Regions from separate parts of the Bacillus sp. NP247 genome, predicted to be linked through region 3. Evidence: predicted binding sites of a transcription regulator. Region 3 holds the regulator's gene; each other region holds the start of a gene.
What was found. The regulator Rex, encoded in region 3, represses fermentation and respiration genes when NADH is low (regulators of the CRP and FNR family bind a similar motif). The targets are predictions, from matches to a motif close to TTGTGAAATATTTCACAA.
Positions count from the first base shown of each region.

Region 1: the regulator Rex is predicted to act here: its motif matches at 3,515-3,532, upstream of KPL75_RS20630 (formate/nitrite transporter family protein).
Region 2: the regulator Rex is predicted to act here: its motif matches at 2,270-2,287, upstream of KPL75_RS12055 (DUF1641 domain-containing protein).

Region 1 covers NZ_CP076653.1:3,961,123-3,966,140, reverse strand. Annotated here, with positions in the region: gene phaP (polyhydroxyalkanoic acid inclusion protein PhaP) at 1-15, shown strand, start outside; gene KPL75_RS20650 (MaoC family dehydratase) at 117-560, shown strand; gene KPL75_RS20645 (alpha/beta-type small acid-soluble spore protein) at 703-888, shown strand; gene KPL75_RS20640 (TrkH family potassium uptake protein) at 1,003-2,322, shown strand; yybP-ykoY riboswitch at 2,361-2,533, shown strand; gene KPL75_RS20635 (TerC family protein) at 2,613-3,407, shown strand; gene KPL75_RS20630 (formate/nitrite transporter family protein) at 3,617-4,468, shown strand; gene KPL75_RS20625 (cyclic-phosphate processing receiver domain-containing protein) at 4,496-4,807, opposite strand; gene KPL75_RS20620 (prepilin peptidase) at 4,822-5,018, opposite strand, start outside.
Region 2 covers NZ_CP076653.1:2,259,483-2,264,500, reverse strand. Annotated here, with positions in the region: gene tyrS (tyrosine--tRNA ligase) at 1-353, shown strand, start outside; gene KPL75_RS12060 (NAD(P)/FAD-dependent oxidoreductase) at 550-1,728, opposite strand; gene KPL75_RS12055 (DUF1641 domain-containing protein) at 1,773-2,213, opposite strand; gene KPL75_RS12050 (winged helix-turn-helix transcriptional regulator) at 2,642-2,989, opposite strand; gene KPL75_RS12045 (MFS transporter) at 3,384-4,547, shown strand; gene KPL75_RS12040 (aldo/keto reductase) at 4,563-5,018, shown strand, end outside.
Region 3 covers NZ_CP076653.1:2,932,777-2,937,794, forward strand. Annotated here, with positions in the region: gene tsaD (tRNA (adenosine(37)-N6)-threonylcarbamoyltransferase complex transferase subunit TsaD) at 1-30, shown strand, start outside; gene KPL75_RS15575 (ABC-F family ATP-binding cassette domain-containing protein) at 445-2,379, opposite strand; gene KPL75_RS15580 (redox-sensing transcriptional repressor Rex) at 2,567-3,196, shown strand; gene KPL75_RS15585 (YdiK family protein) at 3,226-3,417, opposite strand; gene KPL75_RS15590 (CPBP family intramembrane glutamic endopeptidase) at 3,414-4,163, opposite strand; gene groES (co-chaperone GroES) at 4,565-4,849, shown strand; gene groL (chaperonin GroEL) at 4,887-5,018, shown strand, end outside.

The sequences.
Region 1 (5,018 bases), 1.0 Mb from region 3:
ACTTCCATCAAGTAAGAAAAATGTGGCAACTAACTGCAGCACAAACAAAACTCTTTCTTCCTCCTACTACATCAAGATGGCTTACATTTTTCGATATGGAAAAGAAGGAGGACAAAATGAATCCATTTCAAGAAGCACAAACTGTTCCGGAGCTTCGTTACGATGAGATTCAAGTCGGTGATCAAGCATCTCTAACAAGAACAATTACGGATGAGGACGTTATCAATTTTGCAAAATTGACTGGAGATGTAAATCCTATTCATATTTTAGACTCTTTTGCAAAAACGACAATGTTTAAAGAACGTATTGCTCATGGCATGCTCGTTTCCAGTTTTATTTCTACCATCCTTGGAACGAAACTCCCGGGCAAAAATACGATTTATTTATCTCAAAACGTTTCATTCCGCGCTCCTGTCAAAATCGGCGATACACTTCGTGTAGTGGCAGAAGTCATTAAAAAACGGGATGATAAGAAAATCATTACATTGCAAACAAACATCTATAATCAATCTGATGATATTGTCGTGGAAGGTACAGCGACAATACTGAAAAAAGAGTAGCAAATTTGCTACTCTTTTTTCTATCCAATAACTTCTAATCACACCGATTACTTCCGTGTATGAGTACGTCGTTTCCACATAAAATAACGTTACCAGATAGCACTTAGCTAAACTGGATTACTCTTTAAGGATGTGTATCAGCATGGTGAAAACAAACAAATTACTAGTTCCAGGTGCAGAACAAGCGCTTGAACAATTTAAATATGAAATTGCACAAGAATTCGGTGTAAGCTTAGGATCTAATACAGCATCTCGTTCTAACGGTTCAGTTGGCGGGGAAGTAACGAAACGCCTTGTTGCTTTAGCGCAACAACAATTACGCGGATAATACTATAACATATGGCTTAGAGGCAGATATTCTCTGCCTCTTTCTATTTTCATCATACATAATCGTGCTTTTTCACATACTAGTAAGAGTAAATTGAAAGGAACGATACGTGATATGAAACGGATTAACATTAGCATGAGTCCTCCCCGTGTTCTTACTTTATCTTTTATTTCATTATCAATTATCGGTACATGCTTATTAAAACTGCCAATTGCTACAACAACGTCTATTTCATGGCTCGATGCCTTATTTACAACGGTTTCTGCTTGTACGGTTACAGGGCTTGGTGTTGTGGACACTGGTAAAGTATTTACCTTATTTGGCCAATGTGTCATTTTAACACTTATACAAGTTGGCGGGCTTGGCATTATGAGCTTTGCTGTTTTAATCGCAATTATGCTCGGTAGAAAAATCGGCCTTCAAAACCGGATTTTATTACAACAAGCATTAAACCAAACAAATGTCGGCGGAATCATTCGTCTTGCAAAAGCATTATTTTTATTTTCTTTTACTGTAGAATGTATCGCTACTTTATTTCTCTCCTTTGAATGGGTACCAAAATACGGGATTGCCAAAGGGATATATTACAGCTTTTTTCATTCTATCTCAGCCTTTAACAATGCTGGGTTTTCTGTGTGGAGCGATAACTTAATGTCGCACTCCCATAGCATTCTCGTCAATCTCGTTATTTCTTCCCTCATTATTTTAGGTGGGATTGGTTTTACAGTTATCGTGGATATAAAAAGAAAGAAAAACTTTAAAAACCTTACTTTGCACTCAAAGCTTATGCTCTCTTCTACTCTTATCGTCAATATTATTGCTACAGTTTTCATTTTCATATTCGAGTTTCATAATTCAATTTCCATGAGAGGTTTTACACCATTTGAAGAAGGGATGGCTGCTTATTTTCAAGCGGTTTCAACACGTACTGCCGGGTTTAATACTGTTGATATCTCTGCATTATCAAAACCTTCACTTTTATTAATGATGCTTCTTATGTTTATTGGTGCTGGCAGTGCTTCAACTGGTGGTGGGATTAAGTTAACAACTTTTTTAATTATGTTTTTAGGCGTATTTAAATTTTTGCAAGAACAAGATGATATAGTAGTGTTTAAAAAATCCATTAAAGATACGCTCATTGTCAAATCATTAACAATTACTATTATTTCAATTTCGTTTATTTTTCTTTCCATTTTAATTTTAAGCATCACTGAGAAAGTTCCTTTATTAATGAGTGCTTTTGAAGTATTTTCAGCATTTGGAACTGTCGGCCTTAGCATGAATTTGACGCCACACTTAACAATCATCGGCAAAACAATTATTATCTTTATGATGTTTTTTGGAAAGATGGGGCCTTTAACATTAGCTTTTTCATTTGCACGTAAAAAACAAAGAAAAATAAAATATCCAAACGAAGATATTTTAACAGGTTGACAACCGTATAAATTATCCATATAATGAGAATATAATAGCATATCTCCAAAGGGGAGTAGCGTCCAAGAACTATTTCTTGGAAACAAAGTCGTCATTACGTAGAACTTAGTTCTTCCGGCTTTGTTGGCATTTTCATTACATATGTCTAGCAAGACCTTTGCCTATCAACGGCAGAGGTCTTTTTTGTTTTCAAATTCCTTCCACCGTTGATACGCAGGAGTATGGGGAAACTAAACAATGGGAAACTTCTTCACTTGTTTAGTCTTTATAGAAATGAGAGGAGAATGTACATGGATGTATCATTATTATTGGAGTATGGTTGGGTATTACTCATCCTAATTGCACTAGAGGGGATTTTAGCGGCTGATAACGCTCTCGTTCTCGCAATTATGGTAAAACATTTACCAGAAGAAAAACGAAAGAAAGCACTATTTTATGGATTAGCAGGAGCGTTCGTTTTCCGCTTCGGATCACTATTTATGATTTCGTTCCTAGTCGATGTATGGCAAGTGCAAGCAATTGGTGCGATTTATCTTATGTTTATCGCGGGGAATCACTTATTTAAAACGTATGTTAAAAAGAATACACATGAAGAAACAGAAGAAAAAGAAGCAAAGAAAAAACAAGAGAACTTTTGGTGGACTGTATTTAAAGTCGAAGTTGCTGATATCGCCTTCGCTGTTGATTCAATTTTAGCTGCTGTTGCATTAGCAGTGACTTTACCGAAAACAGGATTAGGTACGGTTGGTAGTCTTGATACAGGTCAATTTATCGTTATCTTTACAGGTGGACTTATCGGATTAGTTATAATGCGATTTGCAGCAACTGCTTTCGTACAAATATTAAAACGTAAACCAGGACTTGAAACTGCAGCATTTTTAATTGTAGGTTGGGTTGGTGTGAAATTAACAGTTTATACGCTAGCACACCCTGCTTTAAATGTACTTCCGCATTCATTCCCAGAATCTACTCCGTGGAAACTTACATTCTGGATTGTATTAGTTGGAATCGCAGTTTGCGGTTGGTTCTTCTCGAAAGAAGTAGAAGTAAAAGTAGAAAAGAATTTAGACGAAAAAGCGCTGTAATTACAGCGCTTTTTCTTTTTCCCCTCGTTCCAATCCCCTCTCTATTTTTAAAAAAATTCCATTATACTACCTTTTGTAAGCGCTTCCTCTCTAGATGTATGTCCTTTTTGTGAAATATTGCACAAACTTATTGAAACTATGAACAAATCCATGTACTTTATTCATATAAGGAGTATTTATAGACGATGTACTAAAGGAGCGTATTACTCATGCTAGAACAAGGATTAGATTATGTTGTAAAACTGGCTAAGAGCAAAAAGCAAATGCTAGATACAAGTCCAATGCAATATTTCATTCGCGCTGCACTTGCTGGCATTTATATCGGTTTTATTATTGTACTATGTTTTAAATTAGGTAACTTTTTTCATATTGCAGATTCACCAGCAACTTATTTAGCTGCTTCTATGTTTTTCGGAATTGCTCTCGTACTTATTATATATGGCGGTGCTGAATTATTTACTGGAAATACAATGTATTTCACAGTGGCAACTTTAAGAAAAGAAACAACCATTTCTGATACACTTCGCAACTGGGTTGCTTGTTATGCGGGTAACTTAGCTGGCGCTTTATTCTTTGCCTTACTATTTTACGCAACTGGCATTTTCGAAGCAATTGATCACGGTCATTTAATGAATAAAGTTGTTGAAGGAAAGATGAATACACCTACAATGCAATTATTCTTTAAAGCGATTTTATGTAACTGGCTCGTATGTCTTGCTTGCTTCTTACCTTCTCAAGTGAAAGGTGACACAGCCAAAATACTAATGATGATGATGCTCGTTTTCACTTTCTTTTTATCTGGTTATGAGCATAGTATCGCAAACTTATCATTGTTTGCCTTATCTTTATTATCACCACATCCTGATACAATTACTTTCGCGGGCGCTATTCACAACTTAATTCCAGTTACAATCGGTAACATTATTGGCGGATCTGTATTTGTTGGCATGGTATATCATTACTTAACAAAGAAAGCACCTGATGTTAAACAGGAAGAGACTGAATTAGTAGCCGCTCAAACAGAGGAAATCATTCCTTTACAAGCTCATATGAAACATTAAAAACTCCAAAGTTTCACTTTGGAGTTTTTAGCTCCCTACATATTTAATGACAATATGAGGATGGATCTCTCCTTTTTCTTTCCCTTCCTCAATTCTCTGCTTCATCTGGTGCATACCGATGACATCATTTGTATGAAGATAAATCTCATTAACATATAAACCTTCCGTACAAAAGGCTTCTACAAAATCTAATCCGCTCTTTTGCCTCCATCCCATGTTATAGTCAAGAGAAAGGGTGTTTACCTTATTACTCCGAACAAATTGTAACGCAGATTCTACTGTAGTTGCCAAAACATATCCGAATGGACAACTTCTTTGATCATCCATATATACATTCACTTTCTATCTCCTCTCTATTTTGCATATGTGACCAACACATAACATATTGCCCCAAGGCTAATAAAAGGGCCAAACGGAATTGGAGTTTTTATTTTTATACGTTTTAACGCTATAGCTATTCCGAAAAAACAAAGACTAAAGCAAGATGCTAAAAATAAAGTTATAAAAATACCTTTCACTCCTATTATAAATCCGAGTAATGAAAGTAATT
Region 2 (5,018 bases), 670 kb from region 3:
AATTCGTTCATGGAGAAGAAGCATTATTGCAAGCTGTGAAAATTACATCGGCATTATTTAGCGGAGATATTAAATCGTTAACAGCTGATGAAATTGAACAAGGATTTAAAGAGATGCCAACATTCCAGTCTTCAAAAGAGACGAAAAATATTGTAGAGTGGCTAGTTGATTTAGGGATTGAACCATCTAGAAGACAAGCACGTGAAGACATTAATAATGGAGCTATATCTATGAATGGTGAAAAAGTAACGGATGTAGCTACGGATGTTACTGTAGAAAATTCATTTGATGGACGATTTATTATTATTCGTAAAGGGAAGAAGAACTACAGCTTAGTGAAATTAGGAGAATAGTTCTTGTGAAAGAGTGGAAGTAGGTAAGATATCTACTTCCGCTCTTTTCGTATACACAATTTCGACATAAAAGAGTCAGTATATTTTGATAATTAAAGAGGATTATATTATTCTTCTGCCGAATAAATAAGTTAGAGAGAATTACGGATAAAAATAGCCCGAACCATGCAGGGCATGATTCGGGCTTATATTCAGATTAGTAAGCTAAGCTGAATAGACCTTTAATGTGTGATAAGTAACGAACGTTACTTGCTTCTTTCATTAATGATGCTGGTAAACCTTTAAGCGGAGTATTGCTTGCTCCGATTGTAGCAACAGCATCTTTACGTCCTAGACTAGCAAGTGTTCCAGAGTTTATAGGTGCGAACTCTTCGAATGCTTTGCCTTCTAGTGCTGCGTATAAGTTATATCCAATTAACTCACCCATTTGCCAAGCAATTTGTGCAGTTGGTGGGTATGGACGACCGTCTTCAGCAAAGACAACAGCGCTGTCTCCAGCAACGAATACGTCTTTGTGAGAAGTAGATTGTAGGTGTGCATCAACAGTTGCACGTCCACGGTTTACTTCAAGACCTGATTCACCAATTAATGGGTTACCTTGTACGCCACCTGTCCAAACGAATGTGTTAGCAACAAGTTTTTGACCGTCTTTTAAGTCGATTTCATTGCCAGCAACGTTTGTTACAGGAAGACCAGTTAAGAATGTAACGCCGCGTGCTTCTAAGCTAGTAGTTGCACGTTCGATTAAATGGTCTGGTAATACTGGAAGGATTTTTGGACCTGCTTCAACAAGAAGAAGTTTAACTTCTTTTGGATTTACGCCGTGGCTTTTTGCAAGTTTAGGCATAATGTCAGCAAGCTCACCAACTAGCTCAACGCCAGTTAATCCGCCACCACCGATTACGATTGTAGCATCAGCTTCGTTTTTCGTTTTAGCGTATTCACGAATACGGTCTTCAACGTGTTTGTAGATTTTGTTTGCATCAGCAGCAGATTTTAATACCATGCTGTTTTCTTCTAGTCCTGGAATACCGAAGTAAGCAGTTTTACTTCCTAAAGCAACTACAAGTGCATCGTAAGATAAAGTAGTGCCACCAGCTAGTTTGATTTCTTTGCTATCAACTGAGAATGACTCAACTGTTGCGATTTTAAGATCGATATCTTTACCTTTGAAAAGCTTTGTAAGTGGCATTGCAATTGCTTGCTCAGCAACGTTACCAGCTGCAAGGCGGTGTAGTTCAGTGATGATTTGGTGTGTTGGGTATTGGTTAATCACTGTAACTTGTGCTTCTGATTTGCTGTAATATTTACGTACGTTTAAAGCGGCAAGAAGACCGCCATAACCAGCGCCTAAGATGACAATTTGTTTTGACATAGTATGATATCCCCCGTCTTTACTAATTGTTGTTATAAGTTAAATTATTTATTATTACGTTCTGCGCTAACTTGAAGATATGCGTTAACAAAGCGGAACATTTTTTGTGCTTGTGGGTCTTTTAGTAATTTTAACAGACCGAACAGGCCGATAACTTCGCTGCTTTCATCAGCACGATCTTTCGCTTCGATTGCAGTTGCAGCCATGCTTTTCACTGTATCTTTTACAGGTTCTACAAGCTCTGTAATTGCGCTAACAGTGTCGCTTTTTAATACTTCGTCAGTAGCAACAGTTTGAGCGAAGTCATAAGATTTAGTTAAAATGTTAACAAGCTCAGTTAATTTTGGAAGCTGTTCCACTAGTGTTGTTAATGATTCTTGTACCTCAGGTTTTAACAACTGATCAAGTACATCAAGTTGTCCTTGGCTAGCAGAAATTTGTACAGTTTCTTGTTCTGGCTTTGTTTGAGTCATAGTTTCTGGCATCTCCAATTCTCCTTTACGATAGCAATACTCTTATTTTTGATAGGTAAGCTAAACGCTTGCGAAACTTTATACAAAGTTTCACAAAGCACAATAAAATGCCTTTAAATTTATGATAGCAAGTAAGCTGAAATCATAAATCCAAAACCATAATGTCCTACCTATTATTTATGAACTGTCCGATACATGGCTTGTCCGCATAATGGAAAGTTCCTTTATCGGAAAGTGTATATAATATATATCCTATATTATATACTATATACACCTATGTTAACATAAAAATGATTCCTAATTATTTGATATTGAGCGTATAACCTAGTACTGACAAGGCATGAAAGCGCATAAATTATTTTGTTTAAGTTAGAAATGTACATATATATATAGAAAAAAAGGAAAAAACGGACAAATATTTGTTCATTTTTTCCTTTTTCTTATTGTTCACCCTCTGTAATTAGCATCGATGTGTTACCGCTTTTTTCAAGATGGCATTCGCCCCAAGTACAAAGAGAATCGAGAATTGATTCTAAAGACCATCCGTAGTCAGTAAGAGAATATTCTACTTTTGGTGGTACTTGATTGTATACTTTTCTTTGAATAACCCCGTCTACTTCTAACTCGCGTAATTGCTGGGTTAACATCTTTTGTGTAATACCAGGCATTAAACGTTTTAATTCGCTTGTTCTCTTAGTCCCTTTCTGTAAGTGGCAAAGAATAACGACCTTCCATTTTCCGCCGATTACTTCTAAAGTCGCCTCTACAGGAATATTGTATTTTTTCATATAAAAATCTCCTTTGATGAATGTAGATTTCAGTTTTTCAACGAAAGAAGCTAAATAACTTAAATGTTACTTTTTAGTGCCTATAGCACTTTAAAGTACGTACTTTTTATCGTGTTGAATATGTTTCATAATAGCATATGTAAGAGGGAAATGAGTAGTACGGTACTAAAAAGTGCCTATGTTACTTTTTGGTACCTATCGTACTTTAAAGTGCGTTCTTCAAAAAAAGAATGAAACCATTCATAATAGCATTTGTAAGCAATAAAGTTATTTTTGTAGAAGATAAAAAGGCCTTTTTATCATACTATTATGATTGGATTTCTTGCATTAAGGAGGAGTTCAATTGAATTCATATACAGTATCTTCTTCGGCTGTTCAGACAAATCGAAGAAGTATGTTTGCTTTATTAGCACTAGCAATTAGTGCGTTTGGAATTGGTACAACCGAATTTATTAGTGTAGGTTTATTACCATCTATTTCGGAGGATTTACATGTTTCTGTTACAACAGCGGGCTTAACCGTATCTTTATATGCGTTAGGAGTAGCGTTTGGTGCTCCCGTTTTAACTTCGTTAACGGCTAGTATGTCGCGAAAGACTTTATTAATGTGGATTATGATTGTCTTTATTATCGGTAATGGAATTGCGGCGGTAGCAACGAGTTTTACTGTTTTGCTTATCGCGAGAGTTGTCTCTGCATTTGCACATGGTGTTTTTATGTCGATTGGTTCAACAATTGCAGCTGCACTTGTACCAGAGAATAAACGTGCTAGCGCAATTGCTTTTATGTTTACTGGTTTAACGGTTGCGACGATTACAGGTGTCCCAATTGGAACATTTATTGGTCAACAATTTGGCTGGAGAGCATCGTTTATGGTGATTGTGGTAATTGGAATCGTTGCTTTAATCGCAAACAGTATGTTAATTCCATCTAATTTAAAAAAGGGTACGCCTGTATCATTTCGTGATCAATTCAAACTTATTACGAATGGAAGACTATTACTCGTCTTCATCATTACCGCATTAGGATACGGGGGAACGTTTGTAACATTTACGTATTTATCTCCGCTATTACAAGAAGTAACAGGATTTAAAGCAAGTACCGTTACAATCATTTTGTTAGTGTACGGGATTGCAATTGCGATTGGGAATATGATCGGTGGAAAATTATCAAATCATAATCCGATTCGAGCGTTATTTTACATGTTCTTTATTCAAGCAATTGTATTATTTGTTTTAACATTTACAGCACCATTTAAAGTTGCTGGGATAATCACAATTATTTTCATGGGGCTATTTGCATTTATGAATGTTCCAGGACTACAAGTGTATGTCGTTATATTGGCTGAGAGATTTGTTCCGAGTGCTGTCGATGTTGCATCAGCAATGAATATTGCAGCATTTAACGCAGGAATCGCTCTTGGGGCTTATTTAGGTGGTATTGTAACGAATTCGTTAGGATTAATTCATACAGCTTGGGTAGGCGGCATTATGGTAGTAGGTGCTGTTATTTTAGCAGCGTGGAGTATGACATTAGAAAAAAGAGATCAAGTGAAATAAAGGAGAGAAAAAATAATGAAAAATTTACAAAGTACAACAACATTGCATAACGGTGTAGAAATGCCTTGGTTCGGTTTAGGTGTATTTAAAGTAGAAGAAGGACCAGAACTTGTAGAGGCTGTAAAGGCGGCGATTAAAGCTGGATACCGCAGCATCGATACAGCTGCGATTTATGGAAATGAAAAAGCAGTAGGTGAAGGAATCCGTGCTGGAATCGAAGCGACTGGGATTTCAAGAGAAGAATTATTTATCACTTCAAAAGTGTGGAATGCGGATCAAGGATATGAAACAACAATTGCTGCATATGAAGAGAGCTTAAAAAAATTAGAACTAGATTATTTAGATTTATATCTTGTTCACTGGCCTGTAGAAGGGAAATATAAAGATTCGTGGAGAGCGTTAGAAACACTTTATAAGGAAGGGCGCGCGCGTGCAATTGGTGTAAGTAACTTCCAAATCCATCACCTGAAG
Region 3 (5,018 bases):
GCAAACCCAGGATTAGATATTGAAGCATAGTTATACACAAAATTAACCACAGCTTGTGGATAAAACCTATATTATCTGTTGATAATATAGGTTTTTTTGTGTGCATAAAATGTGTATAACTTTTCGTTCAGTTGTGGATAATGTGGAAAAGTTATTTGGGAGTTTATATTACAAAGGTGGATATGTGTATAACGTTGTGGATAACGCAGATGAAGTCTGACCTTTGAAGAAATTCTTTTTTGGGAAATAAAAAAACAAGGAGATGTCCAAAAAACATTTTGAAACATCCGCCTCTTATTATATAAGGTGCTACTATTGTCAATCCTTGTCGAATTGTTTATATAATTTCATTTATTATGGTATTGATTCCGAATTAGAAAATAAAAAGGAGGTCATCTCGTCAAAAAGCCCGACTTATGAGACATCCTCCTCTTTTAAATTCTCTTATATATGCATTTCTTCCCATTCTGCCATACAAGCTTCAAGCTGTTCTTGTAGTGTTTGTTTTTTAGTTGTAATTTCACTAGCCTTTTCATAATCTGCATATATTTCTGGTAAGCAAAGCTGGTCCTCTAACGTAGCAATTTCTTCTTCTAAGCTTACGATGTTTTGTTCTAGTTCTTCAATTTTTCGAGTGCGTTGACGTTCTAATTGTTTACGCTCTTTTTCTTCGAGATAATTTAATTTTTCTTGAGCTACAGTTTTTTGAACTGGTGCCTGATTTTCTTGCTGTTCTTGTTGTTCAAATGCTGCGCGTTCAATCATTTCATTTTTCTTATCCACATAGTAATCGTAATCACCTAAATACTCTTGCGCACCTTCTGTTGATAACTCAACAACCGTTGTCGTTACGCGATTAATAAAGTAGCGGTCATGAGAGACGAATAGAAGAGTACCTGGGTAATCAATTAAAGCATTCTCCAAAATCTCTTTACTATTTAAATCAAGATGGTTTGTTGGCTCATCGAGAATTAATAAATTGGATTTTTGCATCATAAGTTTTGCAAGAGCTAGTCGAGCCTTTTGTCCACCACTAAGAGAAGATACTGGTTTTAGTACATCATCCCCTGTGAATAAAAAGTTGCCTAGTATAGTGCGAATTTCTTTTTCAGGTTGCAGGGGATATTCATCCCATAGTTCATTTAAAACTCGCTTAGAAGATGTTAAGTTAGCTTGCTCTTGATCATAATAACCAACAGATACATTTGACCCGAAAGAAACATCACCATTTAGTAGAGGTAACTTATTCACAAGTGATTTTAACAATGTGGATTTCCCAATTCCGTTCGGTCCAACTAAAGCAACACTATCCCCACGAGTTAAGCGCATAGTTACATGTTCAATAATCGGATCTTCATCATAGCCAATAGTTGCATCTTTAACTTGTAAAACATCATTTCCACTTTGTTTTTCAATATCGAAGTGGAAGGAAGCTGATTTAGAATCGCCTAATGGTCTAGCTAATACTTCCATTCTGTCTAATTGTTTACGGCGACTTTGAGCACGTTTTGTCGTAGATGCACGAGCAATATTTTTTTGCACAAAGTCTTCCAGTTTAGAAATTTCATCTTGTTGTTTTTCATAACGTTTCATCTCTTGCTCGTATAGAGCTGATTTTGAGTCTAAATATTTACTGTAGTTACCAACAAATCGTCGGCTTTCCTTATTAGAAATTTCGTATACTTGTGTAACAAGTTTATCTAAGAAATAACGGTCATGGGAAACGATTAAAATCGCGCCAGGATAGCCTTGTAAATATTGTTCAAGCCATGTTAGTGTCTCAATATCCAAATGGTTTGTAGGTTCGTCTAAAATAAGTAAGTCTGGTTTCGTTAATAATAATTTCCCAAGAGCTAATCTCGTTTTTTGTCCACCACTTAATGTAGAAATTGTCGTCTGATGTGTTTCAACTGGGAAGCCAAGACCGCTTAAAATCGAGCGTATATCTGCTTCATACTGATAGCCACCTTGATCTTTATAATCTAATTGTAATTGGTCATAATCAGCTAATAATTTCTCGTATATAGCCGCATTTGAAAAGTTTTCTTCTTTTCCCATCTCTTGCTCTAGCCTTCGAAGTTTTGTCTCCATCTGCTGCAAGTGTGTAAAGACGGTTAACATTTCATCCCAAATTGTTAAAGACGTTTCTAATCCGGTATTTTGAGCTAAATACCCCATTGAGACATCTTTCGGTTTTATAATTTCACCACCATCATGAGATAACTCGCCAGCCATTATTTTTAATAATGTAGATTTTCCGGCTCCATTTCGTCCGACTAATGCGATACGATCTTTTGTTTGTACTTCCAATTTTATGTTTGCAAGAATCGTTTCTGCACCGTATAATTTCGAAAGTCCATTCACTTGTAATAATATCAATGTTTTCACCTCAAATAATTTCTTAACTTTGCCATGTTTATATTTCTCAATCATACTAAAAATAGTGTATAGTTTAAAATAAAGAGAGAATACTTCTTCTCTTTATTATACAAGGAAATTCATGAGTGCTAAACTTTTGTATTTGATTCAAGTATACGAATAAAGATAGGAAGAGAGGAGAGGTTATATGGATCAGCAAAAAATTCCACAGGCCACTGCCAAACGATTGCCTCTATACTATCGATTTATCCAAAACTTATCTCTTTCTGGTAAGCAACGTGTTTCATCAGCCGAATTGAGTGAAGCGGTAAAGGTTGATTCCGCAACTATTCGAAGAGATTTTTCATATTTTGGAGCGTTAGGAAAAAAAGGATATGGATATAACGTAAATTATTTATTATCATTTTTCCGTGAAACACTCGACCAAGATGATATAACACGTGTGGCACTTATTGGAGTAGGTAATTTAGGGACCGCTTTCTTACATTATAATTTCACGAAAAACAATAATACAAAAATTGAAATGGCGTTTGATGTTAATGAAGAGAAAGTTGGAACAGAAATCGGAGGAATTCCTGTATATCATTTGGATGAATTAGAAGAACGTTTATCAACTGATATACAAGTGGCAATATTAACGGTACCCGCTACAGTAGCGCAATCTGTGGCAGATAGATTGGCAGAAACAAACGTACATGGTATTTTAAATTTCACACCAGCACGCTTAAATGTGTCAGAGAATATAAGAATTCATCACATTGATTTAGCTGTAGAGTTACAAACGCTTGTTTACTTTTTGAAGAATTATCCACAATAAAACGCAGAGGAGATGACCTCTGCGTTTTATTATTGTTTTTTCTTTGTGAATTTAACTAATATAAGGCGAAGTGCCAAATTAAAATCAATTGTTGCCATAACTGCAAATAGTATTGTCCACATATTCCAGATTGTATCTGTTACGTTCGTAATGGCGAAGCGTGTAAAGATACATCCAAGAAGAAAGTACAATGCAGCCATGAACAATGGTGAGTTTCTCATACTAAAAATCCTCCGATAAAGCCTTGCATTTTTTCAGCTTCTTTAATCATTTCTTGAATTTGTTCATTACTCACTAAAACTTGAGCAATTGCAACTAATGTATTCATTGCAACATGAGCTGCAATAGGAACTATAATTCGTTTCGTCTTTACGTATAAAAAGGCGAATACGAGCCCCATAGAAGTGTATACCAATAAGTGAGTAAAATCAAAATGAATCGCCGCGAATACAAGTGAACTAATGATAGCGGCAATAAAGAAGTTAAACTTCTTATAAAGTGTACCGAATAAAATTTTTCTAAATACGATTTCTTCCAAAATAGGTCCTATTATAGATATGACGATAAGGAACCAAGGTGTCGTTCTTGCGATGTCCATAAGTCTTGCTGTATTTTCAGATCCCGGTGTAATCCCTAATAAACGCATTTCAATCATACCGGCAATGCTTTGTGAGAACAGTGCTAAGAAGAAACCAATAAAAATCCACCCAATTGTAGCTGGAACAGTAGAGCGCGTTTTATCTAAATGCCTGTCACGAATATCTGTTCTGAGTAACCAAAGTACAACGCATAATGCAATGAAAAAGCTAATGATAGCCCAATGACCAGTTATGAGCTGAATCTTTTCCTCTCTAGTAAATCCCCTATTATCGTATAGTCCAGTTTTCAGGAGAAGTGGTAACCCGGCAATGCCTGATAACTGCATTAAAATGTATGTAACGATAACCCACCAATATTGTTTCTTCAAATGGTTTAACCATCCTTTCTAACTCTAGTGTATGAGATAAAGTAGGATAACATGTAAATATGCTACCTATCATATAAACTTTCATTCGAATTATGATTCTTTTGTAAATCTTTATTTGAAATTAAAATAGAAGACAGGAAAAAGTTGTGTGTTTAGCGAAAACAACTTAGGGTGTCTTTCATATTGTAACATACGAGTGGTGGAAACAACGATTCATATAGTAAAGGTAGTGGAAGAAGGATTCTATATAGAAAAGTATATATAGTAATTTGCGAAAAAATTATGATTTTTTTACTTGCAAAAGAAATTGAGATTATTTATTATTAGAAGTGTGTTAGCACTCGTGTGACTTGAGTGCTAATAAATAAAATTTACATAACAAAATGAGGAGGTTATTGTTCATGCTAAAGCCATTAGGTGATCGCGTTGTAATTGAACTTGTTCAAGCAGAAGAAAAAACAGCAAGTGGTATTGTATTACCAGAAACTGCAAAAGAAAAACCACAAGAGGGTAAAGTTATTGCAGTAGGTACTGGCCGAGTGCTTGAAAATGGTGAGCGTGTTGCTTTAGAGGTAGCAGCAGGTGATCTTATCATCTTCTCAAAATATGCAGGTACTGAAGTGAAATACGAAGGTACAGACTACTTGATTTTACGTGAAAGTGACATTTTAGCAATTATCGGTTAATTATATACATTTTAAAAATTCAAGGGGGTCAATTATTATGGCAAAAGATATTAAATTTAGTGAAGAAGCACGTCGTTCGATGCTTCGCGGTGTCGACACTCTTGCAAACGCAGTAAAAGTAACGCTTGGGCCAAAAGGTCGTAACGTTGTACTTGAGAAAAAATTCGGT